4 regions of the Paenibacillus graminis genome follow, and region 4 is predicted to be linked to each of the others. Evidence: predicted binding sites of a transcription regulator. Region 4 holds the regulator's gene; each other region holds the start of a gene.
What was found. The regulator Rex, encoded in region 4, represses fermentation and respiration genes when NADH is low (regulators of the CRP and FNR family bind a similar motif). The targets are predictions, from matches to a motif close to TTGTGAAATATTTCACAA.
Positions count from the first base shown of each region.

Region 1: the regulator Rex is predicted to act here: its motif matches at 4,337-4,354, upstream of PGRAT_RS29045 (formate/nitrite transporter family protein).
Region 2: the regulator Rex is predicted to act here: its motif matches at 4,221-4,238, upstream of PGRAT_RS18965 (polymer-forming cytoskeletal protein).
Region 3: the regulator Rex is predicted to act here: its motif matches at 3,622-3,639, upstream of adhE (bifunctional acetaldehyde-CoA/alcohol dehydrogenase).

Region 1 is NZ_CP009287.1:6,703,046-6,711,273, forward strand. Features, by position in the region: gene PGRAT_RS29035 (MFS transporter) at 1-886, opposite strand, end outside; gene PGRAT_RS29040 (molybdopterin-containing oxidoreductase family protein) at 1,005-3,110, opposite strand; gene PGRAT_RS29045 (formate/nitrite transporter family protein) at 3,389-4,216, opposite strand; gene PGRAT_RS29050 (FAD-dependent oxidoreductase) at 4,481-5,845, opposite strand; gene PGRAT_RS29055 (formate--tetrahydrofolate ligase) at 6,164-7,804, opposite strand; gene PGRAT_RS29060 (glutathione peroxidase) at 8,098-8,228, opposite strand, start outside.
Region 2 is NZ_CP009287.1:4,417,398-4,425,625, forward strand. Features, by position in the region: gene PGRAT_RS18945 (DinB family protein) at 27-506, opposite strand; gene PGRAT_RS18950 (AraC family transcriptional regulator) at 676-1,551, opposite strand; gene PGRAT_RS18955 (LysE family translocator) at 1,721-2,302, shown strand; gene PGRAT_RS18960 (AraC family transcriptional regulator) at 2,322-3,095, shown strand; gene PGRAT_RS18965 (polymer-forming cytoskeletal protein) at 3,601-4,161, opposite strand; gene PGRAT_RS18970 (polysaccharide deacetylase family protein) at 4,369-5,067, opposite strand; gene PGRAT_RS18975 (YkoP family protein) at 5,078-5,695, opposite strand; gene PGRAT_RS18980 (ABC transporter ATP-binding protein) at 5,895-6,809, opposite strand; gene PGRAT_RS18985 (DHA2 family efflux MFS transporter permease subunit) at 7,104-8,228, opposite strand, start outside.
Region 3 is NZ_CP009287.1:4,867,380-4,875,607, forward strand. Features, by position in the region: gene pflB (formate C-acetyltransferase) at 1-662, opposite strand, end outside; gene adhE (bifunctional acetaldehyde-CoA/alcohol dehydrogenase) at 925-3,546, opposite strand; gene PGRAT_RS20970 (ABC transporter substrate-binding protein) at 3,923-5,386, opposite strand; gene PGRAT_RS20975 (carbohydrate ABC transporter permease) at 5,520-6,392, opposite strand; gene PGRAT_RS20980 (carbohydrate ABC transporter permease) at 6,394-7,221, opposite strand; gene PGRAT_RS20985 (response regulator) at 7,433-8,228, opposite strand, start outside.
Region 4 is NZ_CP009287.1:4,598,470-4,606,697, forward strand. Features, by position in the region: gene PGRAT_RS19675 (AAA family ATPase) at 1-23, opposite strand, end outside; gene PGRAT_RS19680 (hypothetical protein) at 16-558, opposite strand; gene PGRAT_RS19685 (cell wall elongation regulator TseB-like domain-containing protein) at 1,327-1,845, opposite strand; gene PGRAT_RS19690 (amidohydrolase) at 1,889-3,190, opposite strand; gene PGRAT_RS19695 (redox-sensing transcriptional repressor Rex) at 3,177-3,830, opposite strand; gene dinG (ATP-dependent DNA helicase DinG) at 4,392-7,253, opposite strand; gene PGRAT_RS19705 (tetratricopeptide repeat protein) at 7,367-8,008, opposite strand; gene panD (aspartate 1-decarboxylase) at 8,116-8,228, opposite strand, start outside.

The DNA of each region.
Region 1 (8,228 bases), 2.1 Mb from region 4:
CCGCATAACCACTCAAATAAAAGACGGCACTGGCCGTCATTTGCGCCGTTGAGGTTGCTGCGAACCAGCGTTTGATCAGACTGACCAGCGGCTGCGCGGCAAAGATCAGAATCCCGTTCAGCGTCCACAGAAACCCGTAAGTCTGCTTCGGCCAGCCTTCTGAGATAATAAACGGCGACACACCGGTATTCCAGATTGAATTGCCGATCAGCAGAAACATGGAGCCAATGGACATGAACAGATAAATCCGTATCTGACCCATAAGCCTCCAGCCGGATTGTGCGGGCTGCGGCTGCTTTCTCCGGGTCTGTTCGTGAGGTGAAGCTGTCCCTACTTTGCGCAAATAAAAAAAGAAAAAAACAGCAAATACAGCCGAAGTTACACCGTTTAGCACAAAGCTCAGCATATAATTGCCCAAAAATCCGCTCAGCGACGTTCCCAGTGCTACTCCTATATTGTTGCAAACATAGATGATATTAAACAGCTCTGCACGCTGCTCGGCAAACCGGAAACCGACAAATGCCTGGATGGCCGGCAGCGACAGCGAATTAAACAGTCCAAATAATCCCATTAAAATAATAAACAAATGCCAGTTGCTGCTTGCCGCCGGAATGGAGAACAAGGACAGGGCCGTTAGGGCCAAGGCTCCCACAATCAGCCGGTTGACACCGACCTTATGATAGAGCGAACCGCCCAGCAGCTGGCCGGCAATCCCCCCGAGCGCCTGAATCAGCAGAACGAAGCCGGCATCCTTCATACTCCGGCCAAGCTCATCGAATACGTACATAGTCACGAGCGGCCACATCAGTGCGCTGCCGGTTGCGTTAATCAGGCTGGCAATCAGAAATACTTTGATTTCCTTAGGATAGGCTTGCAAAAACTTCATATCTTGTCTTTCATCCCCTGTAACCTATGTGTCATTAATTCATCCAGTATCATCCTAAAACAGGGTCAAGGGCAAGTATATGGATTGACGCTTTATCGCGTCACTCAAATAAAACACATCACTTAAATCCAACAGATTCTCCGTTGGACTTCGCTTCTCCCCTACGCTTCACTTCTACAGTGGCAGAGAAAAAAGTCGCCCCGTTGCCCATATCGCTCAGCCGGTCCGGCGTCAGCACATTGACTCTCTGTTTGTGTCCTTTACCTTCCCACCACAGGCCTTGGCTGATTACGGTGCCGGGCAGCATTTTGTCCGTTACCACCGCCCACAGCTCAATAGCTCCTCTGCCGTTATATACGGTGAGCTCGTCGCCCTCTTCAATTCCCCTCACCGCTGCATCTTCGGGATGAATCTGCAGGGTCGGCCGTTTCTCCATCCGCTGGTGCTTCTCTACATTGGAGAAGGTGGAATTGAGGAAATTATGATTCGGCGGCGAAACGAACATCAGCGGGTACGCCGTTCCCGGCTGCGGCTGCCGCTCGCCGTCATAGCCTTCCTTCAGCGGTGTATAGGTTGGCAGCGGAGGCAGGCCAGCCAGCTCCATGGCCTTTGAATACAGCTCGATTTTGCCGGAGGGAGTCGGCAGGTTGTCCAGATAATCCGCCTGCGGCGACATATCCAGCTTCACGAAACGCTCAGCCGTCAGCCGCTCCAGCGTTACCCCGTTCAGATAAGGGTTGCGCGGGTAATCCAGCGCCTTACGGATCATATCATATTCGGACTCGCTGAAAGCCTCTGCATCAAAGCCCATTGCCCGGCCAAGCAGCGAAAAGACCTCCATATTGCTCTTGCATTCTCCCGGCGCATCCAATACAGGCTCCTGGAGCTGCATATAATGATGCCAGTAGGAACCGTATAGATCCACATTCTCCAACGTGGATGTTGCCGGCAGCACAATATCGGCATAAAGCGCAGTGTCGGTCATGAACAGATCATGCACGACCGTGAACAAATCCTCACGGGCGAATCCCTTCCGCACACGCTCCGCATCGGGAGCAACTACAACCGGATTGCAGCAGTAAACGAACATCCCCATCACCGGCTCTTCCTTCAGCTCCAGCGCTTCACCGATCCGGTTCATATTGATCGTGCGTGCCCGGCGGTTAGGGCGCAGATCAGGGCGGGTCAGCGCCCGGTCATTCGTGGAACTGTAGCCGCCGTTTGACTTGATCGCCCCGCCGCCGGTCTTTAGCCAGGCACCGGTAAGTGCCGGAAGACAGGCAATCGTCCGAACATTCATGCCGCCGTTGTCGTGATGCTGGAGGCCGTTGCCGATGTGGATATGCGAGACTTTAGCTTCACCGTACAGCTTAGCCAGCTTCTCAATATCCGCTGCCGCAATGCCTGTGATCTCCGCGACCCGCTCGGGCGGGTAGGCGAGCACATGGCCGCGCAATTCCTCATGTCCGGTTGTATAACGCTTAAGAAAAGCGTTATCCGTCATTCCGTCCCGGAACAGGATATGCATCAGCCCGAGCGCGAGCGCTGTATCCGTGCCGGGGTACAGCGGCAGGAACCAGTCCGCCCACTGGGCCGTGCGGTTGCGGTGAACATCAATTACAACCACCTTCGCCCCCCGTTTGCGGGCCTGCTCGGCGTAGACGACCTGATGCATGTTCGTGCTGACAATATTGCCGCCCCAGACGATAATCAGGTCGGCGTTCACCGTATCCTCAGGGCTTGTCCCGCCGTTGAAGCCCATTGTATATTTCCAGCCTGCGCTGCCTGCTGCACTGCAGATGCTCTGCTCCAGACGGCTTGCGCCAAGCGCGTTAAAAAAACGCCGGTCCATTCCGTCGACGCTGAGCACCCCCATATTTCCGTAGAAACTGTAGGGGAGAATGCTCTCCGGCCCGTGAGCTGCCGACAGCTCCTTAAAGCGCCCGGAAATTTCGCCTATGGCTTCTTCCCAACTGATCGGCGTGAAAGAACCGCTTCCCTTCGGCCCTGTACGGCGAAGGGGCTGCAGCAGCCGCTCGGGATGATGGACCCGTTCGGCCATATGCCGCACCTTGTTGCAGATCGCCCCCTTGGTGACCGGATGCCCGGGGTTGCCCTCCACTTTAATGATTTTACCATTCTGCTTATGCACTAGAAGTCCGCATGTGTCTGGGCAATCCAGCGGACATACCGCCTGAAAAACCCCATCTCCGCTGTAACTCATGGGCTGCAGTCCTCCTTTGTTGCTTGAATATGTATATTCTATAACCGCATGTGCTCCACGTAAAGAAAATAGGCGGGAACAAACTGATTCGTTCCAAGTATGCCTGGGTAATAGAGCATATGAAACACTCCCTAAGAATTCGCCGTGAGCCCGATTTCGTTCCCCCGAGTCGGATATGCACGGCGAATTTTGTTATGGGCCGGAGTAGGAACAATAAAAAACACCCCCCGATTTCGGAGAGTGCTGTGATGCTTCCAGATGGTGAGCAAGCCTGGAGTTTAGGCGTGTTTTTTTACACCGGCAGGAGCAATGCTGTCTACGGATTGGGCAACCGCCGGCGCTTTGCGCAGGTATGCCATCCAGTAAGCGAATGCGACGAAGATTGCACCGCCTGTGAGGTTCCCGAGCCAGACCGGGGCAAAATTGCCGAAGTACTGGGACCAAGTAAAATGTCCTTCGAATATGGCAGCAGGGATAAGGAACATGTTGGCTACAACGTGCTGGAAGCCGATGGCCACAAACGCCATGGTCGGAAACCAGATCCCGAGGATTTTACCGCTGAAATTATCCGCTCCGTAAGAAAGCCATACCGCCAGAGCAACGAGCCAGTTACAACCGATACCGGAAACAAACGCCTGCAAAAAGGTGGCATCAATCTTGTGTCCGGCCATATCCACCAGTTTGTCCAGATACACGCCGTCTGCGGTAAGGCCAACAACGTGGCCGAAGAAATAAGCGACGAACAAGGCACCTGCGAAATTACTGATGGTTATCAGCACCAGGTTCTTAATCGTTTCCCAGAATGAAATTTTCTTGGACATAAATGCCAGCGGCACCGCCATCATATTGCCTGTCAGCAGTTCCCCACCGGCCAGCAGCACCAAGATCAGACCTACCGGGAACACGGAAGCCCCGATAAAATTCGCAATGGAACCCCATTCCTTCGGTGCGCCTGCGATCACGCGAATGTCCAGCAAAAACCCGAGCGCGATGAACGCTCCCCCCAAGAAGCCAAGAATAAGTACGGTGCTGAGCGGGTTGTGAGCCTTCTTGATTCCGTTCTCCACCGTGACTTCGGCAATCCCCTGCGGTTTGTTATAAGCCATGATTCCTATCCCCTTCTAATTACTTAAAATTTGTTCCTTTATGTCATTGTAGCGTGTCAACTACTACAATTACGTGATAAAAATCACTTATGCAAAGACTAAGTGAAAGTTTTCACTGACATGTCAAATTTACCACAAAAGTATTCAAAGCGGAATGTTTTATTCAAGCAGAAGCGGCCAGTCCGTCAAAAAATACAGCCGTGCAGAAGCGCACCAAAAAACCGGAGCCTTCATTCGGCTCCGGGTATGGGAATGGCAGCGGGCTTAGACCGTTACAGTTTCTTTATGGGGAACCGTAGCGGGCAAGGCTTGAAGACCTGCGGTATTCAGGAAATTCCATGGTTTGTTGTAATGCGGCTGGAAGAAGAAATCGATAAATGCCAGCTGATCTACAGTCATTTTATTCTGTATGCATACCGACACGGTATTGATCGACTGCGTCAGGTCCATCTTGGACATAATCTGAGCGCCGAGGATGCGTCGGGTCGAGCGGTCATAAACCACCTTTAACTGCACCTGCTCAAAGGTTGGCATGAACTCAGGACGGTAGTTGTCGGTCAGCAATACACTCTCGACATCCATACCTTCTGCTTTGGCTGCATCTTCCGTCAGCCCGGTTCCGGCAATATTGTCTTCATAAATTTTGATCCCCGAGGTGCCCTGTGTGCCCATATAGGCGATCGTAGGCGACACCAAATTCCGGGCTACCAGCGTACCCATCCGCACTGCGTTGGTTGCCAGCGGAATATAAGCATTTTTGCCGGTCGGGTTATAGTGAATTGCGCAGCTGTCACCCGCAGCATAGATGTCCGGAAGGCTGGTCTGCATGTAGTCGTTGACGATAATCGCACCGTTAGGCAGCATATCCACTTTCCCCTTCAGCAGTTCGGTATTCGGACGGAAGCCGATGCAGAGGATAACCAGGTCTGTCTCATGCTCGCCTTTGCTGGTAATGACCTTGGTCACTTTGCCGTTCTCTCCTGCAAACGAGCTGACCTTCTCGCCCAGTGCCAGGGTGATTCCGTGATCCTCCAGGGATTGTTGAATAGGTGCCGTGAATTCTTCATCCAGGTATTTGCTCAGAATACGATCTTCGCCATCGATCAGCGTAACCTGCTTGCCGTTCATCTGAAAAGCTTCCACCAGCTCGACTCCGATATATCCGGCGCCGACAACAGTGATTCTGTCCACCTGCTGTGCTCTTTCGATGATGGTGTTGGAATGGCTGTAGTTCTTCGACAGGAGGATACCATCAAGCTCCATGCCTTCCAGCTTCGGAACAATCGGCCACGAGCCGGTGGTCATGATCAGCTTGTCATAGGAGTCATCGAATTCCTGGCCTGTCGCCAGATTGCGGGCACGCAGGGTTTTGCGGTCCGTATCGATTTGGATGACTTCATGACGCATGTTCGTCTTGACGCCAAGCTCAGCCAGCTTTTCCGGTGAGGAATAGAACAGACCCTGCGGGTCCTTGATTACTCCCCCTACATAAAGCGCGATCCCGCACGACAGGAAAGATATATTATCATTGCGTTCATATACTGTAATCTCGGCTTCAGGGTAGAGCTGGGCGGTGTTGACAATTGCGGCGGTTCCGGCATGGGTACATCCAATGACTGCTACTTTCATGGTTTCTTCCTCCTCCAAATTTGGGCATTCATTTATTTTCTCTATAGTTGTGATTTATTTCACTTTATAAATTGATTATATTGTGATTTTTCTCACATTACAAGCCTTTTTGTGATTTTTCTCACAACGTTCACAAGTTTTGCGGATTTAGTTCTCCAGGTCCCCTCTCCGTCTGCATTAGTTTTCCCCGGAACGAGTACATTATGTCTGCTGCACAGCAGGAAGGAGCAGGGAACCTTCAGCACAGCAAAGCCCCCGTACCTCTGCAGCAGTCGCAGAAATACGGGGGCTTAGGCCTGTGAACTTATATCATCCTAGCTATTCTAAACCGTTAATGGCACCGTTCAGGTCTACCTGAATACCTTCTGCAGCCGGTTTGGCTGGGAGTCCAGGCATCGTGACGATATTGCCGGTGATGATTACGGCGAAGCCTGCGCCCAGCGACAGCGTAATATCGCGGACACCCATAGTAAAACCCTCGGGGGCTCCCAGCAGTCTTGGCTGGTCTGAGAAGGAGTATGGAGTCTTAGCCATGCAGACCTGAAGCTGCTGGAGGCCAAGCTTCTCAATAATGCCCAGGCTGCGTTTCGCAGCCGGCGAGAAGGCGACCTCAGCACCACGGTAAATTTCAGTGACGATTGTATTGATTTTGGCCGGGATGTCCAGATTGTCCTCATACAAGGGGGCAAATGCCGCAGGTTGGCCTTCTCCCTGTTCCAAGAGCTTCTTCAGCTCCATGGCGAGCTCTACCCCTCCGGCACTCCCTTCAGCCCATACCTTGGAAATGGCTGCGGGTACACCCAGACGGCTGCAGGCCTCCACGACATCGTTAATCTCTGAGGGGGCATCTCCCTCGAAGTGATTAACCGCCACAAGCACCGGTACGCCGAATTTGCCCAAATTCTCAATATGGCGCTCCATGTTGGAAATGCCGGAAAGCAGGGCGGCCCGGTTCGTCTTGTACAGCTCATCTTTACGCACACCGCCGTTGTATTTCAGCGATTTCACGGTTACAACCAGCACGGCAGCGGCGGGAGTGAGCCCGGCTTGGCGGCATTTGATATCCATGAACTTCTCCGCCCCGAGATCCGCCCCGAAGCCGGCTTCCGTCACCACCACGTCACCCAGCTTCAGCGCATAACGGGTACCGATCACACTGCTGCAGCCATGGGCGATATTGGCAAAAGGGCCGCCATGCACAATTACCGGTGTCCCCTCCAGTGTCTGCACCAGATTGGGCTTCACAGCTTCCTTCAGCAGCGCAGTCATGCCTTCCACTGCCCCGATATCCTGGGCCGTTACCGGCTGACCCGACTGGTCATAGCCGACCAGCATCCGGCTGAGACGTTTTTTGAGATCGGCTAGGTCGTCGCACAGACACAGCACAGCCATAATCTCGGAGGCGGTAGTGATCTGGAAGCCGCTCTCCCGGACCGTGCCGTTGCCATCGCCGAGACCGGTCACAATGCTGCGCAGGCTGCGGTCATTCATATCCATTACGCGTTTCCAGACAATACGCTGCGGGTCCAGCCCGAGAAGATTGCCTTGGAAAAGATGATTGTCGATCATGGCCGACAACAGATTATGCGCCGAAGTTACCGCATGTATATCGCCTGTGAAATGCAGGTTGATCTCATCCGCCGGAACAATCTGCGCCTTGCCTCCGCCGGTGGCTCCGCCTTTCATCCCTAAGGTTGGACCAAGCGAAGGCTCGCGCAGCGCTGCCACGGTCTTAACCCCCGCCGCATTCAGCGCCTGGGACAGTCCGATGGTCGTCAGCGTTTTGCCTTCGCCTGCCGGAGTCGGATTCATCGCGGTGACCAGCACCAGCTTTCCATCCTGCTTGTGCTTAAGCTCATCCCAAAGGGATGGTGACAGCTTGCTTTTATATTTGCCGTACAGCTCCAGATGCTCCTCATGAATCCCTGCTGCTGATGCCACCTCTGTAATTAACCTCATGCCGTTATAAAACCCTCCTGCCGTTATTATCCTGCTTCACCATTCACTTTATGCAGTTCTTTAAGTTCTACACATTCCTCTTCAAAGGATACAGTGTCTCTGAAAAGCGTCAAGGATAATTTTCATAGATGCCCATACGAAAAATCCCCCCAATCACGGCAAAGCCGCATCCGGGAGGAAAACTCATGTGAATTCCAGCAGTCAGAAACGGCTTAACCGTCTCCTTACAAGATATATAGAGCAGAGCGCTCTGCTTATAAATTCTTATATTTTAAACATGAAGCCGTATTGTTCTAAAGCAATGCTTCGATCTGTTCCTTCATGCTTTCAGGTGATTCCTTTGGTTCCACACGGGCTACCACGTTGCCGCTCCGGTCGACGAGGAACTTTGTAAAGTTCCACTGAATGTCACTGCTCCCGCCTT
Region 2 (8,228 bases), 180 kb from region 4:
GATTTTACGGTTTTATAGAATATCTATTAACGATTCCGCTTCCAGCTCTTCTGCAGCTTGCGGATGAAGACGATCTGCCCGATATGATAGGCATTATGGGTAGTCACATTCCCGACGATTTCCCACCACTGGCTGCCGGGGAATTCCTGTACGTCTTCTGCCAGCTGCGCTTCGGTTAACAGGCTCTGCCAAGCCAAAAGCACCTCCAGCAATCTTGTATGGAGCTGCTCGAACGGGATCCCCTGAGGTAGCTCAAATGTATGGCTGTTGCTCTCCACAGAGGGTACCGCTTGAATACTGGCTTCCCGGTACCGGGTCTGCCAGGTCTGATTCCAGTACAGCAGATGCTGGACCAGCTCGGCAATACTGTTGCTGTCTTCGTCCGCCTTCCATGCAGCCTCTTCTTCGCTTAAGCCCTGCACGGATTCTGTGAAAGTCACATACCAGCTGGGGTCATTTGCATTCGCGAGCAACTGGTTGCTCAATACTTCCCGGGCTTGAACCAATAACCATAACACCTCACTCTTGCTGTTGATAAATACATAGTAACCATACCATATTGAACTTGGCTGCTGGGATCAGAGAACGTTTTTAGTTAAAAAATACAGCCGCCTGCGTTGAACCTTTCAAGGCTAACCCTGCAGGATTCTCGGTTGTCCGTTCTACTGAACGGAATTAATTCGACACTTGAACAGGTATCCATATTTCACTTCTGTACGTAGGCGAGGTGGTATCCTGGCTCTCATTCCATAACATTTCCGGCCCCTCCACTAACTCGTAGTTGGAAGAAGGAAACCATTCGGAATAAATTCTGCCCCAAATATTCTGGAGAGTATCCGGAAACGGCCCCACGGCTTCAAATACAGCCCATGTAGAAGCAGCAACCTCAAGCTGCGCAAAAGGCTCCGGACCTTCCAGTGTTGTAACAACCCCGATGTAATGATCCAGCTCCCCTTTTTCTTCCATGCGGTCCTCGGAGAAATTGACCGATGCGCTGATGATCCCCGCCGGATCGGTATTCGACAGCAGCTTCAGTTCGGTGATCATCTGCAGGTTCAGGCTTTGCGCCATGGCGGCAATCTCCGGGTTCACACCGCTGAATTGAATGGGAACCCTTTTCTTCAGCCCGACAATACGAAACGCCTCTTTTTCCTCGATACGGTAATTCATTTCACTGCCTCCTCTTATAGTCAACTGAAAGGTCATCCGGGGGAAGGACTTCAGAGAGGGACTACCCGCCCGCGCTTCAGATGGAGTCACTCCGTGAAAAAGCTGGAACGCCTTTGTGAACGCATCCGGTGAACTGTAACCGACCTGCATCGCCACGTCGATGATCCGCAGCTGGCTTTTTTGCAGCTCAAATGCGGCAATCGTAAGTCGTCTGCGGCGGATATACTCCGAGAGCGGCACCCCGGCAAGGAATGAAAACATCCGCTTGAAATGATATTCGGAGCATAATGCCCGTCTGGCAACCTCTTTAAAATCAATCTCATCTGTGAGATGATCTTCAATGTAGGATAATGCATCATTCATGTTCTCAAGAACGTTCATGCTTTTGAATCCTCCCCTCGAACCTAGAATAACAGCCTTTCAGGACCCGGTTCCGACAGTTCGTGCACAGATTTGACGGGTGCTTCTTTTATTGGACGCTGCAATAATATACTATAGCCATTTCGCAACAGGGTGTATATTCATGTGACTACTTGTATAGGAGGTCATTATGAACATCGCATCCTTCATTATTTACTGTATTGTGGTCACATTCACACCCGGGCCTACCAATATAGTTATTTTATCATCTGTGCAGCATCACGGTGCCAAAAAAACCATGGAATACGTCTGGGGAGCAACGATCGCCTTTGGTCTGCTGCTTGCCGCTTCTGCCTTGCTTAATCATGTGCTTGCCGGCATTATTCCAAATATACTGGTCATCATGCAGATTGTTGGCAGTCTTTATATGCTCTACCTGGCCTATCAAATCTATCGGATGGGGCGTGCAGAAGCCGCACCGGTGCAGACCGCCAATTTTGCCTCAGGCCTGCTTATGCAGCTAATCAACCCGAAGGTGCTGCTGTTCACCTTAACCGTTATTCCCAGCTATGTCCTGCCTTATTATAGTTCGGCTTCGGCTTCGTTTCTGTTTGTGCTGATGATTACGGTCATCGGATTTCTGGCGTTTGTAACCTGGGTGGTTTGCGGCGCTGTCTTCAAAAATTTGCTGCAGCAGCATCACCGGTTGTTCAATACCCTGATGGCACTGTTTCTCGTGTATTCCGCAGTGATGGTGTCAGGGATTCTATAAAGCCTTGGAGGTGAGTTCCGTGGAGAAATTCAACTATGCCAAATCGGCAGATATCCTGTCCCTGTCAGCAAGCTTTACCGATTTCACTTACAAAAAGCATTGCCATGAGGAGTATGCCGTCGGAGTAACCCTGCGCGGGATTCAGCAGTATAACCTGGAAGGCAGCTTGCAGGCTTCTCATAAAAATGGCGTCATGCTGTTCAACCGTGAACAGTATCATGACGGCAGCTCCTATGACAGGGAGGGCATTGATTATGTAATGCTGTACATCAAACCGGATTTGTTCTCTGAAATCCTCGGGGGCCAAGAATTGCGCTTCACCTCCCCTATTGTCTACGATGCAGATTTGGCTTCCTGCATCCTAAGCCTGGACCAATCGATCCGTAGCGGTGCAGATGATGCTTGGTCCAGTGAGCTGTTGTTCAAGCTGGGAGGCCTTGTGTCGAAGACGGAGATCGCCGCACCGAGGAGGAAGAACAATGCTTTTGTGCATAAAGCGAAAGAAATGATGAACTCCCACATAGATCAAGTGCTGAAGCTGGATGACCTGTGTCAAGAATTCGGCCTGTCCAAATATCAGTTTATCCGTGAGTTCAAAAGCCATGCCGGCATCTCACCCTATCAATTTTTTCTGAACTGCAAGGTGGAGCGTGCCAAACAGGCCATTGAACGTTCAAGGGATATTTATGCAGCTGTGGCGGATTACGGCTTTGCCAATCTGACCCATCTCAACCGGCATTTCAAAAGCATGTTCGGAATTACGGCTTATGAATATATGTCGCAGCTTAGTTAGCCCCCTGGGTATCCGGCTCTTAACGTACCCAATCCTAACTCGATTTCTTTAACCAACAGGAACGTCAATTCCTGCTTCATCTGGACTGGAGAATCCTTTAATGAACCCTTAGGCAATTCCAAGTGGAAAAAGGCACACTAATTTATCCGAGTACCCTGTTCTCCGAGTAGTGAAGTGGAAAAAGGTTAACTAATTCGGCTCATTTCGCTCCTGAAGAGGGAATATGGACTAATTAAGTTTACTTTTTCCACTTCTTTCGCACATTTATTGATTTTGGGGAGAAATAAGTTCCCTTTTTCCACCTTGGTTGCTCACCCAGTTTCTTCAGATGCTTTTCTTACAACAGTGGACTGCCGCGTGTGCAGGGAAGAATCTACTTAAGGAACGGCCTCCACTATCTACAATTATGCAAAAAAAAGCCTGTAGGTTTCGAACCCTGATCGGGTACGGTCTACAGGCTTTTTTTTAATGAAGATGAAATGATAGCTGTTTATTTGAAGCTGAATTATTTAACGGCTGTTTCGCCGGTTACTTTACCTTCGAGGACTGCACTTGTTTTCAGATCATCGCTTTTAAAGTACAGGTTGCCGTCGATTGTTGCTGTTTTGTCAAGTGTAAATCCTTTGGCTTCTACATAAACGTCACCTTTGATTGTTCCGCCCTGCACTTTGAAGTTTTCACTCTGAACAGTCACCTTAGGAGCAGTCAGTGTATAGCTGGCAGTGATCTTGTGGTCAGCGTCTTGAGCATACAGAGCCAGTTTGCGGTAAATTGCATTTTCTGCTTTGCCTTTGTCATGGAATTCACCGGCAACAACCACATCGGTGTCCACGGTCAGGTCATTCAGAATAGCTACGATCCAGTTGCCTTCTGCACTTACTGCTTTGGTGAAAGCATCCGCTTGGTTTACGATGGACGCTGTGCTTTGTGCATCTGTAGTTTCAGCCGCTGCACTTGCAGCCGGAGATGCGCTTGCCGCCTCTTTGGCTTTATCATTATTATTTCCACAACCCGACAGCAACGCTGCCGCCACACCTGCAACAATAAGTCCTTTTACTAGCTTCACAACAATTCCCCCTGTTTTTTGGTATATTCATAGTATATATTAAAATTTTAATAATAACAACGTGATGAATTTCACAAATTTGTGTCTATCATTTTTTGATTATACAAATTCGGACTATATGGCAGTGCAGTCGCTTTCATGCAAAAATTATGTAAGATTTACAGCAGCGACTGACAGTGTTAATCCAAACGGAGCACTTGTCTCAGGTTAAGCCATTTCGTCCAGCCGGACACATTTCAGGTTTCTGGTTTTCAACTGGTTCAGTACTTCCTCCAAAGCCAGCAGCATATAATGAGGGGCATTTCCGTCGGCCCCCAGCGTATCCCCGCTGTCATGCAGCACAATGATAGACCCGTCCCTAATACGGTTTAACAGGGTTGAACGCAGGGAAGTCTGACATTTCTCCCGGCTCCAGTCATGTGCCATCAGCGACCACAGCACGATCCGGTACTGCTTCAGGCGAAAGAAATCGAACATATTGATCAACCCCCAGGGCGGACGGTAATAATCAGGACGGGTTCCGACAATTGACTCCACAATATCTGCAGTCCGCTCCAGATGTCCGTTCCGGATGGTGCCGGGAAGCATAAGCCAGTTGGAGGTATGAATATAATTATGGATGCCAATCTGATGGCCTTCCCGGTCCATTCGCTTAATCAGCTCGGGATATCGTTCCGCTTGCGAACCAAGGACGAAAAAGGTGGCTTTGACATTATGCAGTGCCAGAAGATCCAGCAATCTGGGGGTATACTCCGGATGCGGCCCGTCATCAAAGGTGAAAGCCACCTCCTTGGGTGACGTCCCCCGGCGCATGACGCCATACCCGGCCAGCCGCGTAATCAGACTGGGAACTACCATATATAGAATAAAGATGCTGATGATTCCAATAGTCAAATGTAATAGCATAGCTTCTCCTTCAAATCGATATTTTTTCTCCTGACAGCTTCTGCCCGGGAGAAAAACGGTTTTTCAGTGAGGCGCGTGAATGAATCAGCAGCATCGGAACCAGCTTTTCGGTATGTTGACTGACTCTGTGCTTCCCTTCCGGGTGCAGTGCAGACAGCAGCAGGCGGAGATAAATCGTCGTCATCCGTCTGAAAAATCCCGGCTGCATGGCCTGCTGCTCAAAACCTAGCCCATGCGTGATCCCCCGGTGCAGCAGCGTGATCCCCAGCAGCGCCTTGACCTGCTTAAATTCTGACTGCGATTCGAAGGCTTCATTAATCTGGCGCATCGATTGACGCAGCATTCTTGCCGTGCGCAGTGCAGCCCGGTCTGAACCTTCCGACTGAATCAGCTTCAGGATGCTGCCATTATCAAGGTGCAGCTCTCCTACCCATTCCCCGTCATGAATGACGGTAGCATCCTGGCATACGATTGCCTGGCCTCTGTGTTTTTTGAGCATTACGCTGCAAATTCCAAAGTGTGAAGTCCCCGCTCCACGAAAATGTGAACCCAGTGCAAACACCTTTTCCCAGGCCATCCAGAGCGACTGTACGGTGTTTTTGAGTATTTTAGATTCCAAACCGTTCACCTTCCCCTAACAACGATTAATAGTTATAATCTCTTATCTTGTCTCCTTTGTTTGACGCTTCACGCTGATGATTCCCTGCCCGCTAATTAAAAAAATGAAAATGACCAGAATCATGAAGGCAAACATTGCAAGATTGGCAAGGGCTGCACCTCTTAGCATCCCTGCCAGCTTGTTCTTACGGATTTCCCATTGTATCAGCTTAAGATGCCCTTCCCCCCATCAGTTCCACAAAATAATCTTCCAGCGAATGATTCTTTTTACTCAAGCTTTCCAGCTCCACGCCCGCTTCTATCAGTGCTTTATTCAGCTCAAGCTGCTGTACGGCATCGTAAATGCGGATCTTCCGGGAACCCAGCACCTTGAAGTTGGTGAGGCCCAGCTTGTGCTCCAGCACATACACCGCTTTGCTGCTCTCTCCGGTAATCAGTTCGATGTATTGCGTGTTCTTGCTCCGGATCCTATCCATCGCCACTTCCTCCAGCAAAATTCCGTCACGGATCATGCCGATGGTATCGGCAACCTGTTCCATCTCCCCCAGAATGTGGCTGGAGATCAGCAGCGTCATTCCATATTCCCGGCTCAGCATGCGGAACACTTCACGCAGCTCCTTGATACCCATGGGGTCCAGTCCGTTGATCGGCTCATCCAGAATGAGCAGCTCCGGTTTAGTCATTACCGCCCGGGCAATGCCCAGCCGCTGCTTCATCCCCAGGGAGAACTGCTTGACCGGCTTTTTGTCCACACCCCTCAGCTTGACCAGCTCCAGCGCTTCTTCCATGGCCTTCGCATCGTAGTACCCCATATACTCCCCGTGCAGCTGGAGGTTTTCTCTCGCCGTCAGTTTGTCGTAGAACACCGGATATTCAATAATGCTGCCCATACGCTTCAGCATTTCATAGGAATGGTCTGTCATGCTCGCTCCAAAAAATTCGATATACCCCTCTGTCGGCTTTACCAGATTGGTGATCATTTTCAATACCGTAGTTTTGCCCGCTCCGTTTGGTCCCAGGAACCCGTAAATTTCGCCTTGCTTAATGTTCATGTTCACACCGCTAACAACCTCTTTGCCTTGATACTCCTTGGTTAACTCCCATGTCCGCAATATAGTGGTCATTCCGTTATCCCCTTTAGCTTCTTCGTTTTTTTCTAGTTCTTATTGTAAACAGCGGAATTTTCTTTTTTATTACCGGAATCTTACGAAATTCTTAAGCTGCAACAAACAACGGATTAGATAATTCTTCCTGAGTACACTCCGAGAAGCTGATATCCTAAATGCTGCCAAGCGGGACCTTTGCATGGAAGCTGCTTGGTTATTGCGGGAATCCCAACATTCAAATGTAAAAAAAGGCAACTCAGCGAGGTTCGCGGAGTTGCCTTTTTGTGGAAAAACTAGAGAGATGATATGTTGTTACCGGACAGGCGCCAGTTCCTGATCACCTGTCTCCACGTTCCCCGTCTTCTTAATAAAGAATGAAAGAACCAGCCCGATTCCTCCGAAAATAATAACAGCCAGATAAGCATCGTTCATTCCGGAAATGGAGGCTTCCAGCAGCAAATGCCGTGGATCGCCTGAGACTCCGGCAGCTGTTATATCTGCCAGATGTAACTGGGTACGATTCGTTAAAACCGTGACCAGAAGTGACGTTCCAATTGCACCCGCTACCTGCTTCACAGTGTTGGCGATTGCCGTCCCATGCGCATTCATAGCTTCCGGGAGCTGATTCAGTCCTGCGGTTGTAACCGGCATCAGAAAGAGAGCCATTCCGAGCCGTCTTCCGGTGGACATCAGCAGAAGATATTTGTAACTCGTAGAATCTGTAAGGCGGATGAAACCAAATGTGGTCAGAATCGTTATCAGAATGCCGATTATGGACAGCCACTTGGCCCCAAAGCGGTCGAACATTCTACCGGCGAGCGGCATCATCACGCCCATCAGCAGTGCACCCGGAAGCATCAGCAGCCCCGAATCGAGCGCGGAGTAGCCTCTCATATTCTGCAGGTACAGGGGAAGCAGCATCATATCTGCGTACATGACCACGGTTACCGCGATATTAATTAAGGTGGTCAGCGTGAACATGTTGTATTTGAAGGCTTTTAACTCCAGAAGCGGATTACTGCCGGTCAGCTGCCGCCAAGTGAACAGAATGAGCAGAACCACACCTGAAGCAAGGGTTGAAACCACTTCAGCGCTTGACCAGCCAATGCTTCCCGCCCGGCTGAAGCCGTACAGCAATGTCCCGAAGCCCAGGGTTGACAAAATGAGGCCCCAGACATCCAGTTTGGGATGGGTCCGTTCTGTCACGTTTTTTAAATAAAACCAGGCCAGAACCACCACTAATGCGGCAAAAGGAATGATGACATAGAAGAGTGACCGCCAGGAATAATGATCCAGTATATAGCCTGCATAGGTTGGCCCGATTGCCGGAGCGAAGATGATGGCAAAGCCGATCATTCCCATCGCTCCCCCACGCTTCTCTACAGGGTATATTGCCAGAACAACATTCATCAACAGCGGCATAATAATTCCTGCCCC
Region 3 (8,228 bases), 270 kb from region 4:
TCACGAAGACGGATAACGCTATCGGACATGGAATCCACTTCAAGATTCGCAAGATCTTGTTTCTTTTCTTTGATCAGGAAGTCAACGCCGTAAAGAGCTACACGACGGTAGTCACCGATGATGCGGCCGCGGCCGTAAGCATCAGGAAGACCTGTGATGATACCGGCTTTACGAACAGCTCTCATTTCGGAAGTATATGCATCAAATACGCCTTGGTTATGCGTTTTGCGGATGTTCGTGAACATGTCAACAATGCCTTGCGGAAGTTCGAAGCCATAAGCCTTGGTGGCATCGATCATCATCTTGATTCCGCCAAACGGTTGAATGGAACGTTTGAAAGGCGCATCAGTCTGAACGCCGACAATTTGTTCCTTGTCTTTGTCAATGTAGCCAGGCTGGTGAGATACAATAGTGGATACGGTGTTAACATCCACATCCAGTACGCCGCCATTAGCAATTTCTTGCTTGGTCATTTCGGAAATAATCTTCCAAAGTTCAGTAGTGTTGTTAGTAGGACCTGCAAGGAAGTCTTCCTTGCCAAGATAAGGTTTGATGTTCTTTTCAATAAAATCATTCACATTTACTTTTCTGGACCATTTTCCTTTTACAAAACCGCGCCATCCAGCCTTAACTTCTTGTACATCTTTTTCAATCACCGACATGCTAAATCCCTCCATTTATATTTAATATATTTGTAGAGATCGCGGGCTTGAAGGTTAATCCCGTGTCTCGTGATCCCCAAAAGATCTGATTGTTATAAAATTCACAATTACATCTCCATAACCGGGACCGTTGTTTATATAAACATTTTAGTTTATTTTCTGAAAAAGGACTGTGACAAATATCACTATTTCGGTGATATTTGTCACTTCCATCCAGTTCCATATTAACCTTTAACCTTATTTTTTGCCATACAACCGTTAATTAGTTGTCGAATCTGCCGTAGAAAGCATTACGATATACATCAGCAAGTTCAGAAACCAGCGGGAGTTTAGGGTTGGCAGTTGTACATTGGTCTTCAAATGCACGGTCAGCCAGATAATCTACGCGGGATTCGAAATCCTTAGGATCGAAACCAAGCGCCTGGAACGACTCTTCGATACCGAGTTTCTTGTTCATGTCGCGGATAGCGTTGATCAAGCTTGTTACGCCTTCTTCAGTGGTACGGGCAGGCAATCCCAGAATGCGGGCGATTTCGGCATAACGTTCGTCAGCTACAAAGTGCGAATATTTAGGGAACGAAGCGAACTTCGTAGGTTTCTTGGCGTTGTAGCGGATAACATGCGGCATCAGAATGGCATTGGTGCGGCCATGGGCAGTGTGGTACTGTCCGCCCCATTTGTGCGCCAAGCTGTGGTTAATGCCCAGGAATGCATTGGCAAAAGCCATACCAGCCAGCGTAGATGCGTTGTGCATTTTTTCGCGGGCAAGCTTGTCGCCTTGCAGTGCCGATTTTTCAAGGTATTGGAATACCAGTTGGATAGCTTTGATAGCCAGACCGTCCGTATAGTCGCTTGCCATAACCGAAACGTAAGCTTCGATGGCATGTGTCAGAACGTCCATACCTGTATCGGCAACAGCTGTTTTTGGCAAGCTGTATACAAACTCAGGATCGATGATCGCTACGTCTGGAGTCAGCTCGTAGTCAGCCAATGGGTATTTCGTATTGTTGGCAGTAGTTTTGTCAGTAATAACCGCGAAAGATGTTACTTCAGAACCTGTACCCGAAGTCGTTGGAATCGCTACGAATTTCGCTTTGTTTCCAAGCTTAGGGAATTTGTATACGCGTTTGCGGATATCCATGAACTTCTGTTTCAGACCGTTAAAGTCAGCGTCCGGATGTTCGTAGAACAGCCACATGCCTTTGGCAGCATCCATTGGGGAACCGCCGCCGAGTGCGATGATGCAGTCCGGCTGGAATCTGTTCATCATAGCAGTACCTTTTTCTACAGTTGTAGTCGATGGATCCGGTTCAACTTCCGAGAACACTTCGATCGCTACTGGAGTCTGGCGTTGACGCAGGTAGTGCTCAACTCTTTCTACATAACCCAGTTTAACCATCATAGGGTCAGTGATAATAGCAACGCGTGTGATGTCAGGCATTTTGGCCAGGTACTGAGTGGCTCCTTTTTCGAAGTAAATCTTGTCAGGTACTTTAAACCATTGCATATTCACGGTACGACGGTTCACCCTTTTCACGTTGATCAGATTGATGGCAGTTACGTTCTGCGATACAGAGTTGCGGCCGTATGATCCGCAGCCCAGAGTAAGTGAAGGGATATTCGTATTGTAGATATCGCCGATTGCGCCATGTGTGGAAGGCGAGTTGACGAGAATACGTCCGGTCTGCAGACGGTTCGAGAACTTCATGATCACTTCTTCGTTATTGGAGTGGATGGCCGAGCTGTGGCCCATACCGCCAAATTCAACAATTTGTGCTGCGCGTTCGATACCCTGGTCAGCATTTTTAACCTTGTAGCAAGCAAGAACCGGGCTCAATTTTTCAGCGGACAGCGGATATTTGGTGCCTACGCCTTCAAGCTCTGCTACCAGAATCTTAGTGCCGGCAGGAACCTGAATTCCGCACATTTCAGCGATTTTCACAGCGGATTGGCCTACGATTGCAGGGTTTACTGCGCATTTTTCCACGTTCATAGCGCCGCTTGTCAGCTTGGCAGCTTCTTCTTTATTTACAAAGTAGCAGCCGTTGGCGATCATTTTCTTCTTCACTTGGTCGAAGATGGCTTCTTCAATGATAACCGCTTGTTCAGAAGCGCAGATCATACCATTGTCGAATGTTTTGGAAAGGATGAGATCTGTTACTGCCTGATCGATATCGGCGCTCTTTTCAATGAAGGCAGGCACGTTACCAGGGCCTACGCCAAGAGCCGGTTTGCCGCAGCTGTAAGCTGCCTTAACCATTGCCGAACCGCCTGTTGCCAGGATCAGCGCAACGTCCGGATTGTTCATAAGTGCGTTTGTTTTGTCCATCGTAGGCAACTCGATCCACTGGATGCAGTTCTCAGGAGCGCCAGCTTTTACAGCTGCATCATGCAGAATCTTAGCTGCTGCGGCACTACATTCTTGCGCAGATGGATGGAAGCCGAATATAATAGGATTACGTGTCTTAGCGGCGATCAGCGCCTTAAACATCGTGGTGGATGTTGGGTTGGTTACCGGTGTGATACCCATAACGATCCCGACCGGTTCGGCGATCTTTTGGAAACTATCATATTGATTGTCTTCTACTACGCCTACTGTCTTGTCATACTTAATGCCGTGCCAGATATATTCTGTTGCGAAGATGTTCTTCGTAATTTTGTCTTCATAAACGCCGCGGCCTGTTTCTTCTACGGCGAGCTTTGCCAGGTACATGTGCTTGTCGAGTCCTGCCAGAGCCATTGCATGAACGATTGTGTTAACCTGCTCTTGATCCAGCTGCATGTAAGCTTCTTGAGCTTTCTTTGCTTTATCCACCAAAGTCTGAATATACTCTTCAGCAGTGGTTTGTTTCACTTGGGCGGCGACTTCGTTCTTAACTGCCATCTCCCTCGTCCTCCTGTCAATTTTTAGGTTGTTTTTCTCTACACATTTATCTTATCACATCGCATCGGGGTTGTATAGTGAAATCTTTCACAAAGTATAAAGTTTTTTTTGATTTGTTTTCAAAGCGCTTTCATTCGCTCTTAATCAGGGTTTTATTCCATTTTGTGTATTTATTTATCGATATTTTTGTCTTTTTTTCGAACGTGAATTTTTTCACTTGACAAACTTCGCTTTTAAATAGCCTCTTCATCTTGAAAACATATCCAGCTGCGACGTTACCAAATCGCTATCTAAATATGGAAAAGACCGGGAAACCTCCCGGCCTTCTACCCTCTCAACCATTTACTTGTCTTCACGGACTACTCTATTCTCCGCACTACTCTACCTTAATCGTATCAAAGAACTTTTCCTGTACGGTCTTTGCTGCGGCGTCAAGCTGGGTTTTGGAGTCCGTGCCTTTTTTGGAGAAAAGCTCCTGAATCACATTGGACATCGTTGCATAGTAATCCTGTGTATTGTATTGTGCCTCAGGCTTGCCATCCAGCAGAGCCATAATATCCGGATTGTACTGGTAGACTATGTCATACTTATCATAGATAGCTTTGGTTTTCTTGCCAAAATCAGAATCAGCGGCATAGTAGTCCAGAAGCGGCGGGATGAAGTATTTGCCGTCCGCTTTACGCTGCTGCAGAATAGCATCCAGTGCTTCCAGGCCTTTGTCAGAGAAGTAATCAAAAGTGATATAGCGGAAAGCCATCTCCTGCTCATCCGGGGTGGCGTTCGGATTGATGACCAGATAGTCGCCGCCGAGTACACCCGTATGCTTGCCGCCCTTTTCCGCAGCAGGCATTGGATAAGTGAGCACATCCTCCGGCTTCAAACCGCCCTGATTCAGGGCTTGCTCGATCACACCGTCGGAACCGGCCATCACCATCGCCGTGCGTCCTTGCTGGAATGCGCCTACAGCATCGCCCCAGCCCAGTGCCCAGTCCTGAGGAATAGCATTGGCTTCCCATCTCAGCTTCTTATAGAAATCCAGTGCCTTCACACCCGCATCGGTATTGAAGGCTGCCACCACTTTGCCGCCGTCAATCTTCTGAATCTCACCCCCGGCTTCGAACAGGAAGTTGGTCCAGTTCCAGCCGGCTTCATTGCCCTTACCCATTGGCGCAATACCGGAGATGCCTTTTTTGGCGTCGGCCGCTCCTTTGGCCGTGTTCAGCATATCCTCCCAGGTCCAATCCATGGCCGGAACTGCCACACCTTTGTCATCCAGCATCTTTTTATTAATCATCGTAGTGGTTACATAGCCTTTTTGGGTGATCCCATACACCTTGCCGTCAATGATGAACTGGTTTTGCAGGACGGGATTGATCTGGTCCTTGTACTCATATTTGTTCCACAGATCGGTAATATCCGCCACCCAGCCTTTTTCGACGAGAAATTTCGCTTCCGTGGCATACGTATTGAAGAAGGTCGGGGCTTCATTGGCAGCCATTTTCACGCCGATTTCACTAACGTTGTACTGCCAGTCATCTTTGACGATCTCTACATTCGGGTATTCCGCCTGGAACCGCTTGATTTTGTCATCCTCCTGGGCCCGCACTTCCGTCAGGTCCGGTGTAGGATAGTGGATCTTAATGGTGATCTTACGCTGAGTAATATCATCTGCCGGCGCATTGGCGGCTGCACTGTTGTCTGCGGCTTTGTCCGTGGCAGCCGGTGATGCTTCTCCCCCATTTGTTCCCTTGGCGCTATTGTTGTTATTGTTGCCGCTGCAGGCGGATAACAACGATCCCGTCACTAGGAGACAGGCTAGGACGCTGGAAAATTTACGCATTGAAACTCCCCTTTTCCATTCATAGTTAGCTTACAGATTCATCTTAAGAGAGAACCCGTGACCGCACGAGGTGTATTTATATTCCTTTCATGTGCAGGTTTACGATCTAATCAGCCGAACGCACACCCCCGTACTACCCCTTCACTGCCGACAAAGCCACGCCGCGCATAATAAATTTCTGGAACAGCAGGAAGACCAGGATCGGCGGCAGAGAGACCAGAAAGAGGATGGCAAACTTGATATTGGTGTTGAGCGCCTTTACGGCGATTACATATTTATAAATCGCTGTGGCGAGAGTGTACTTATCCTCACTGTGCATGACAAGGGACGGCCAGAACCAGTTATTCCAGGCGGTTGAGAAAATAAAGATCGCCAGTGTGGCAAAAATGGGAATGGACAGCGGCACAGCAATCGAGAAAAAGCTGCGCGGCTCCGAGGCCCCGTCAATGCGCGCGGCTTCAAATATCTCCGGATGGATTCCGTCAAAAAAGTTCTTCAGGAGCAGGAAGTAAAACGTATTCGCTCCCGCCGGCAGCCAGAACGCCGCATACTGGTTCAGCAGCCCAAGCTCCTTCAGATTGACGAAGTTCGGAATCATATAGCTGGTCGCCGGGATAAATAGAGTCATCAGGAAGAAGAAATAAAACACCTTGCGGTAAGGCACATTCATCCGGGAAATACTGAAGGAAGCAAGGCCAAGTACAATAAGGGTCACAACCATATTTCCTACGAAAATGTACAGAGTGTTCCTGAGGAACATCAGCAGATCGATATAATTCAGCGCATCCTTCAAATTGCCGAAATGCCACTCCTGCGGAAAAAAATGCGGCGGAAAGGAATTGACCTCCGTGTTGGATTTGAGGCCGTTGAACATCGTCATGAGGATGGGATAGAGCATGGTGAAGACCATGACCAGGATGAAGAACACCATAATCCCGTAGACGATTTTATTGCTTGTTTTTTTCAGATCATGTTCAGAGAGGATGCCCCGGTCTGCGCTCTTCATGTTAGTTGTCCTCCTTGTTCAGCTTGAACTGCACAATGCCCAAACCGCCGAGGACGATAAACATCAGCATGCCAAGCGCCGTCGCCGTTCCGTAATCCAGCCGGGTAAAGGCATATTTCACAATCAGCAGCGCATAGGTAAGCGTGGTATTATTCGGTCCGCCATCGAGCAAAGCAAGCTGTGACTGGTACCCCTGCGAGGTGGCGATAATCTGCAGGATCAGCATCAGGACAATCAGATTGCGCAAAGAGGGCAGTGTGATATGGCGGATACGGGCCCATACCCCGGCACCGTCAATTTCAGCGGCTTCGTACCAATCGCGCGGAATACTGAGCACAGCCGCCAGATAAATAAGCATCCCCGAGCCAAACTGCTGCCACGTTTCCATAAAGACAAGCGAGATCATCGACCACCTGCTGTCCGTCAAAAAGGGGATTTGGTCCGCTCCCATTGTGCCCAGCAGCGCATTGATGGGTCCGACCGGATCATACAGCCATCTCCACAGGCCGTACAGCACGACAGCCGGCAATACAAATGGCAAATAAGCCGCCACTCGGACAAAGCCGCCGAATTTCCGCAGCTCGGAAATGGCGATGGCAAAGGCAATCGGCACCCAAAAGCCGATCAACAGGCAGAGCACCATGTAATACAGCGTATTTTTCACAGCAATCAATACATCCGGGTCCGTAAGCGCTCTGGCATAATTATCGAGGCCGGCAAAGGTATTGCCCTTTACAAAGTCCACCGTATAGAAGCTGTACATAAAACCTTTAAAAATGGGCACCCACATAAACAAAACAAAAATAATAATGGCGGGTACAAGAAACATATATCCCCAAAAGTTTTTTCTCCAGCGGTTCTGTTTATACGGTTTGCCCTCCAGCTTCACGGGTATCTTCTCGTGGATTGTAGCAGTTTGGTTCATCTGGCTCCCTCATTCCTTTTGTCTTTCAGCACTTTCACCAAGCGCTGCCTACATTAATTGTAGAAAAGGAGCCGAAGCCTGAACATGTCTATATCTACCGCAATCGTAAGCGTTCTTACTTCTTCAGTTCGCTGGGGCTGATGCCGTAATATTTTTTGAAAATCTTGCTGAAATGCTCCGGGGACTCATAGCCTACCCGCTCCGCGATCTCATAACGGCGCAAATCGGTATGCAGAATCATCTCGCGGCTGTCCTCCATCCGCAGCTTGATGACATATTCCCAGAGATTATGGCCTGTATTTTTTTTGAACAGATAGCTCAGGTAATTGGGGCTGACGTGATTTTTTTTGGCCACCTCATGGATCGTCAAGCCCTTCTGGGCATAATTCTCGTCGATATACGCCTTAGCCTTCTGCACGATCAGGTTGTTATGCGTATACAGCTCCTCAGCCGATGGATCGGCAGCATAGCTGCTCCAGTTGAAATCCCCATAGTAGAATACATAGTAATCGGAGTGCTCCTTGTTCCACTGAATGGCTTTGGAGGCTTGCCGGTTCAGCACATCCATAAAGGACAGGCCTTTGAGGATCTGGCTGATGCCAATCACGGCGTTCAGATGCAGGTACTTCTGGATATTTAAATGCAGACTGCGGCCAAGCACATCCAGCCTGTTGATCTGGCCCGCCGCCGATTCCTCATAGGTCCTCTCATCCCACTGGATAATGACGGTAATCTCCTCCTCCGGAGAATAAAAGGCCACTGTGCACCACTCCTGGTCAAGCAGCTCTTTGGCAATATTAAGCGCGGCATATCGCAGCAGTTCCCGGTCGCGGGAGGTGTACTTCTTCTCTCCGGCGGCTTCCGGCGGCGGCAGTTTGATCTTGATTACGGAAAAAAAAGGCCCCTGCAGC
Region 4 (8,228 bases):
ACCTCTTTCCAGAACTTAGGCATTATTCCACACTCCCATCGTTGCCGCAGCGCGTGGCAAAATCATAAATTTGCTTTTCTTGCCGTCGCTCAGGCTCACATATACGTTATTGTCATCAATTTCGGTTGCTGCAGTTACACCGCTGTATTTGGAATTCTGAGTTTTCAGTTCATCCAGCTTCGCGGGAATTAATGTATATTTACGGCTCTCCATTGCTTCAGCAACCGAGAACATCGCTTGATCCCAATATTCATCCAGCAGCTCGCTGGAATGCTGCTCCACATCCAGTTTCAGTGTCCGGCCGTCAATCGCCGATCTGCCTTCGGTATTCACATACTGCACCAGTTCGCGCAATTTAGTGCCCGGCTGCAAATCCAGTTTCAAAGTGACCTCATTGCGTTTAATAGAGATATGGGAATCATTCACTCCCTCATATGCAGATACAATTTTTTGCAGCGGCTCCTGCACAGCGAACTCCCGATAGGAATACCAGCCGCCAAACAAAAGCGCAGCCGACAGCAGAGACGTTAGCAGTACTGGCATAAGACGTAGTTTCAAGAAACGTCCTCCTCTCAATGATAAAAAAGTGAAAACATAATAAATTTTAAAAAATAGCGGGTCTAGCGCTCTTCCGAGACTGGCATGCTCTTAAACATGCCTAAGTACAAATAGTAGTATATCACAGGTGTATATACGAATTCGAAGAAAAGTGTGAATATATTTAAAATTTTCAGTACTAATTTTTGGGCAAAATGACAGCCTGTTTCCCCTTATATCGACAGCAAAGACCGCAACGTTTAGGGCTGCGGTCTTTTTGGGATGCTTCGGATAAGCACAAATTTATCCAACAGACGCTGCTAGATCCGCCTCATATGTATATACCCGAAGATATATTCAAAATCTCTACTGACCATCCCTCCATTCATTACCTTCCCGATAAGCTGCCGTGTTCGCGTCATCCCAGTTCACCCCCACACCGCTTCCCCGCAGGTGCTAGTTGGAAAAAGAATAACTAATTCTCCTCAGCACCCTGTTCTCCGGTAAATTAAATGGAAAAAGGCACACTAATTCAGCTCATTTTGTTCTTCACAAAGGAATATACCCCATACAAGTATCCTTTTTCCACTTTACACTCAAGATTGTTGATTTTGGGGAGAAATAAGTTCCCTTTTGCCAACTAGCGCCCGCTCAATTGCTTCCTCCCCATGTCCGCTTCAAGCTGCTGATAAGCCCGGCACGTTCCTGCACTACCGTCAACCTTCAAGTTACAAAAAAAGCAGGCAGACAATAACTTGTCTACCCGCTGTATATTGGCTCATGCGCTTATTACTGGTTAGGCAAGCTATAGCCGTCGCCAATCGCACTTCCATCCGCAAAACGGTAAAACTTGTAATAATAGCGTCCCTCCAACTTGTAAAACAGCTGCCACGCATATTCTCCATTGTACACACCCGGCAGGAGCCGCTCAACGGTGCTTCCCGGTAAGTCTGAGGCAATGATGGAACGGATCTTCTGCTCTGACATCCCTTTGGAGACTTCTTCAGCGTACACATCATTGTTCCCTCCGGCAGGCTTGCCGTCACGCGTAAAGCGGACCCAGACCATAAGCTCCGTCCCGGCTGTGTTACGGCCTGTAAGAACCCAGTAAATCGAGTTTTCATCCCAGACAGACTTCTGGGCTCGGGTCACCTCTGTCAGTCCTGCCCGGGCTTCAGCAACCTTTGTGGCTGCGCTGCGTTCGCTCCACTGGTCTTTCATCACGTAAGCATAGAACTGGCTTAGTCCGAACAGAAGGAGAAGAACCAGGAGTATTCCCAGCAGAAGCCATTTTCTTCTTTTCTTCAAAGTACAGCTCCCTTTCTCAAAATGCTTCATCGATCATGCTCTTTTACCGCTTCAGCAGGCCCTCAAAAGTCTCCTGCGCCTTGCGCCGGATTTGTTCCTCATCCAGCGTCAGGCATTGCCCATGCTTCACAACCTGCTTGCCGTCCACCCAGACATGCGCTACATCCTTTGCGCTTGCCGAATATACGGCATGGGACAGGAGGTCCGTATGCGGCAGGAAATGCGGCTGGTCGATATCCAGCGCAATGAAATCCGCCTTCATTCCCGGAGCAAGCCGGCCGACCCGGTCCAGAAAAATCGACTGTGCGCCGTATTCGGTCGCCATCAGCAGCGCTTCCGGTGCCGGAACCGCCGTCGGATCTCCGCTCACGCCTTTGTGGATCAAGGCAGCTAGACGCATCTCCTCAAACATATCGAGATTATTGTTGCTCGCCGCGCCGTCGGTGCCAAGCGATACTGTGACTCCTGCACGCAGCAGCTCCGGTACCCGGGCTACTCCGCTTGCCAGCTTCAGATTGCTGCCTGGATTATGGGACACTCCTACATTGTAACGGGCAAGAATCTCAATCTCTTCATCGGTCAAATGAACACCATGTGCAACTAGGGACGGGCGGGTGAACATTCCCAGCTTTTCCAGATGGGCTACCGGACGCAGGCCGTAATCCTCGGCATTCTGCTCGACTTCACGCCGGGTTTCCGACATGTGCGTATGCATCGGCAGATCCAAATCATGGGCGGCTTGAACAAACTTCACAAAAAACTCCGGCGGACAGGTGTACGGGGCATGGGGTGAAATCATCGTTGTGATTCTTCCGTCCGCTTTCCCGTGCCAGTTCCGCGCAAAAGCAACCGCTTCGGCCAATTTATGGTTCTGCACGTCCTCCGGACAGAGGCCAATAACCCCGCGCATCAGCACGGCACGGATGCCGGACAGCTCGGTAACCTCGGCAACACGGTCCATGTGGTCATACATATCCAGGAAGGTGGTGGTGCCGCCTTTCAGCATTTCCAGTACAGACAAGGAAGTCCCCCAATAGACATCGTCTCCGGTGAATTTTTCTTCCATCGGCCACATTTTTTCCTGCAGCCAGTTCTGAAGCACCATGTCATCCCCGTAGCCGCGCAACAGGGACATTGCTGTATGGCCATGGGTATTGACCAGACCCGGCATGAACAGCAGACGGCTGCCGTCAATGGTCTGGGTACCTTCTTCAATGACAGGTTCAATTTCTCCTATGTATGTGATGAGATCATTTTCTATGGTCATATAACCGCTTAACACCGGCTGCTCCGTACCCGGTACCAGAAACCGCCCATTTACAATTACAGTTTTATTGCTGCTCATCTTCCGTTTCGTCCTTTCCATCATGCAAGTAATAGGCCAGACTCTGCAAATCAGTGGTAAAATCAGCGGCGTGAATCCGGATGTTGGCAGGCGTCTTCAAAATCACCGGTGCGAAATTGAGGATCGCCTCAATACCTGAATCCACCAGAATATCTGCAACGGTTTGCGCTTCACTGTCCGGTACAGTAATAATACCGATGCGAATGCCCTGCTCGCGGATTGTGCTCCCCAGCTCTTCCATAGGCTGGACAGTCAGTGAGTTGATTTTCTGCCCGATCTTGGGCGGATAGGAATCAAAGACTGCGGTGATTTTCATCATGTCCTTTAAGTAGGCATTGTAATTGGATAATGCGTGTCCAAGATTACCTGCACCCACCAGAGCCACATTGATCTGCTGGTCAAGCTTTAGGATATGGCGGATTTTCTCAATCAGATATGATACATCATAGCCGATGCCTTTTCGGCCGAAATCGCCGAAATAGGCCAGATCCTTGCGGATTTGCGCCGGATTCAGATCCAGCTTCTGCCCCAGCTCCTGTGAAGATACGGTGGAGATTTCACGCTTCTGAAGATCATTCAGAAAACGCAGGTACACAGGCAGTCTGCGCACCACAGCCTCCGATATTTTGTCCGATTTCATATTTTCTCCTCCTAAAAGTTTTGTTAGCGTATGCTTCTTAGATCAGCTTCGTACAAAACTCACTCCGAAAGCATCATCTTAAGTTTTGTTAGCGTATACTTCCTGAAATACTTCGTACAAAACTCACTTCGAAAGCATCATCTTAAGTTTGTTAGCGCTCCAAAATTATAGTCCATCCCCCGGCGCCCTTTCGTTAGCAGAACGCCTGAGGACCGAACTATAGGTGATAACCAAAGACATATTCGCCTTCAGCACTCCAACAACGTCATTTCTGCCGTTGTTTCTGAACTCACCAGCCTTCAACGCATCAACAGCAGCATTTCTGCTGTTATTTCCGGGCATTACGAGCCTTCTACACTCCAATAACGGCATTTCTGCTGTTGTTTCTAGAGAAACCAGCCTCCGCTTCCTCAACAACGGCATTTCTGCCGTTGTTTCTGGATAAACCAGCCCCGGCTTTTCAAAAGCTAAATTTTATTTATCTCTACTTAACAAAATTTCTGATCCGCAACAGAAAATAATCATAATTTCTAATAATAAAAATTAGAATGTATAGCAGAATCAGGACACACTGCCGTCTTCAAGCCATTCGGCGATACGCGGGACCATCTGATCGGTGAGCATATGCTCCATTTTGGGTCCAGGAAGCGAGTACAGGAAGTACTTTCCATAATAAGATTCGATAACCCTGGTATCATATACAATGACAATCCCCCGGTCCTGTGCAGTGCGAACCAGCCTGCCGAAGCCCTGTTTGAACCGGATGACCGCCTGGGGTACCGACAGCTTCATAAAAGGGTTCTTTTTCTGTGCCTGCAGCAGTTCAGCCTTCGCCTCCGCAAGCGGATGGTTCGGCGGTTGAAACGGCAGCCTGACAATAGCCAGACAGGTCAGCGCCTCACCGGGAATATCTACCCCTTCCCAGAAACTGCTTGTCCCCAGCAGCACGGAAGCGGCACTATCCTGAAAACGCCGGATCAGCTTACTGCGGCTTCCGCCCTCTACGCCCTGCCCCAGAACAGTGATGTCCTGTGAGGCAAGCGCCTCCTTCAGAGGATCATAAACCTGGCGCAGCATTTTATAAGATGTGAACAGCACCAGCATTCGGCCCTGTGTCGCCACTGCAGCCTCCGCCAGTGAATGCACGAGCTTATCGACAAACCTGGCATCCCCCACACTGCCTTTGACACTGGGGAAATCGCGCGGGATAACCAGAAGTGCCTGTTCACGATACTTAAACGGCGACGGCAGCAGCGCTGTCATCAGACGCCCCTGTTCTGCGGACTCGCCCAATCCAAGATTGTCAATCATGAATTGAAAGGACTTATCCACGGACAGTGTGGCTGAGGTCAGGACAATGCTTTTCTTTTTATCGAAAAACAGCTCCTTGAGTTGGGAACTGACATCCACCGGAACAGCATACAGCTGCAGTGATTTCCCCCGGTAATTGCCGCTGCCCTCCATCCAGTAGACGATATTCTCGTCGTTCAGGTTCATGAAAAACCGCACCTGCTCGCGGATGGAGGCCAAGTCCTTGAACAGCCCGCCGATATCCGTCACCAGACTGTCCGAGGAAGACTGGCTCTCCGATTCGCGCATTTCGCTAAGCATCTTGTCACCTTTGCGGATAATTTCGCTCAGGCTCAGGTTCAGGGTGTTCTCCAGCGCAGCTATTTCTTCCCAGCCCTTTGGCTGAACACCCGGCAGAAGTCGCGTAACCAGCTGTCCCGCTTCTCCTGCTGCGGCATCGCTGCGCTCGGGCAGCAATGCAAACAGTTTGTCGCTTAGCGCGTCCCAAGATTCCTTTACCGTAAGCAGTTCCGGGTAGATTCTATCGATCACCCCGCTCCATTCAGCCGCCTGCTCGCTGCCTGAAGACTGCAGAGTCTGGCGCAGAACGGGCAGCTGTCCGCTCTTGCTGTCCTTATAGAGGCGTGTAAGCGTATGGGCAACCGTGAAGTATTTCATCTGCATGCCCAGATGCTTCCCGGCAATGTCCTCCAGATGATGCGCTTCATCAATAATAAGGTGCTCATACGCCGGTAGCAGCTGATGGCCGGCCTTGACGTCTGCGAACAGCTTGGAGTGGTTGGTCACTACGACATCAGCGATTCCGGCTTCGTGCTTGGCCCGGTGGTAATAACATTTGCGGAACCAGGGGCAGGAGCGTCCCAGACAAGAATCCGTGTCACTGGCCACAGTCTCCCAGAAATCACCGCCGCGGCCGTTCAGATTCAGCTCCTCATCATCACCTGACTGGGTCTGTGTCAGCCATACAATCATCTGCGCTGCAGTAAGCGCTTCTTCCCGGGGACTCGCGAAGTCCTTTTTATTTATTTTATGTTCAAACTTGCGCAGACACAAATAGTGTCCTCTCCCCTTGAAGACCGCAGCTTTAAACGGAAATGGCACGACATTTGTCAAAAGGGGGATGTCGCGCTCACGCAGCTGGTCCTGAAGGTTGATGGTATGTGTGCTCACCATGACCTTCTGTCCCGAGCGCACACTGTGGTAGATGGCCGGAAGCAGATAACCCAGGGATTTGCCGGTACCCGTACCCGCCTCGATTAACAGATGCTTGTCACTTTCAAGTGCCGTCATCACCTCATGGATCATAATTTCCTGGGCTTCACGGCTTTCGTATTGGGGCAGGGCCTCCTTAAGACGCTGGGTCACCTCTTCCATATATTCCTTAAAGGTAATATTCTGCAGAGGATTGCCGGTTCCTTCCTCTCTGGGAGGCATCAGCTCGGTCCAGTCTCCTGCAGCCAGCGCCAGCTGGCGGTAAAAGGTCAGCTCACCCTCAGGCTGGAAAGTCTCCATTTCCCGCTCATGCAGCAGCCCGTCGAAATACCAGGCCAGGTCACTGTCTTCGTCCGCAAACAGTTCATTCAGACGCTGGATGGTCAGCAGGGGGAAGCTGTATAGCTCCTCAAGACATTTCAGCAGGACCAGTGCAGTTGCAAGAGCATCACTGTCCGCCTGGTGCGGACGCTCATGTGTGAGGCCGAAATGGGCACTTACTGCCCCGAGCTGATAGGTGGTCAGTGACGGAAAGCATATCTTAAGAAAATCAATCGTATCCAGAATCCGGCCCTGGAACGGCAAATAACCGCACCGGTCAAGCGCATTCTGCAGGAAATGAAAGTCGAAAGCCACATTATGACCGACCAGCACAACATCGTCGAGCAGCGGAACAAGCTCCATCATCATCTCATCCAGTTCAGGGGCGTCCTGCACATCACTGTCCGTAATTCCGGTCAATCCCGTTATAAAGGGGGGAATTGGCGTTCCGGGCTTGACATAGGAACCATACACCCTGGAAATGGACCGGTCTTCTTCTATAATGGCAAGGCCAACCTGGATGATTTCACCCACGGATTGGGTTCCTGTTGTTTCAAAATCAAGCACGGCAAATTTCATTATAAGTTCTAATCCCTTTCACTTGAGACTCCTTATCAGCATAACAGAAGTTACGAAAAAAGGCGATGCACACCCCTTGGCAAGCGGGATGCATCGCTTAAATGGATGAAGAATTATAAAAGCGAAACCAGCTGATATCCAAATTGCAGCTTCCCGCCTCTCCTGCGGCAGACCTCCAAATTCAAACTGGGTTCAGGGAGCAGGGGATCATGCTGTAAAGAGAGGCTAAAAAGCTCCTGGGCTTCAGGGTACCGCTCCTGGGAGGCTCTAATACAGCCCAGCGCATTGTAAATCATGGCCTTCAGCTTCTTCTCGCGGATCAGGGCCAGCATGTGATGCAGATGCCCCCAGGAGACGTCCAGCTCCCCTTCCTGCAGATAGGCCATGGCCAAATACAGGCGTGCTGCCAGACTGTCCGGATAACGGGTGATAACATCCTTGAACTGCTCGATGCATTTGCGGTACATCAGCAGCTTGTAGTAGCCCTGGCCACGGACAAAAGAGTCCATTGCCAGCTCGGGAGCCTCAACCTGTGGCATTTCTTCCTCCGAAGCAGGCGAAAAATCCGCATTTTGGCGGAAATCACTCAGCTTCTCGGCAAAAGCCAGCCACTCATCCATCACTTCATCGCTAAGCCTGTGCAGCATGTTGTACTTGCATAAAAGTTCATTCCGGCGGGCGCCCTCCGCAGTTGGGAAGTCGGCGGCGATTTCCTGAAGCATCTTGTTCATCTCAGCAAATAAATGTTGAAACACGGGACATCCCACCCTTACTGAAAATGAAATCAGCTTAAGCTTGCCTGCCTTCATTTTTCACAAGTACGGGTCTCTTCATCCCTGCCATTCATTGCTGGGATTTAGCTTCAGGCAATTGTGGCATGCAGCTCATGGTCCGCCAGCTTGACCGGTTTGTTATCTGCGTCCACGAATACAACCGTTGGCTTATGGGCAGCCAGCTCTTCGGAGGACATCATGG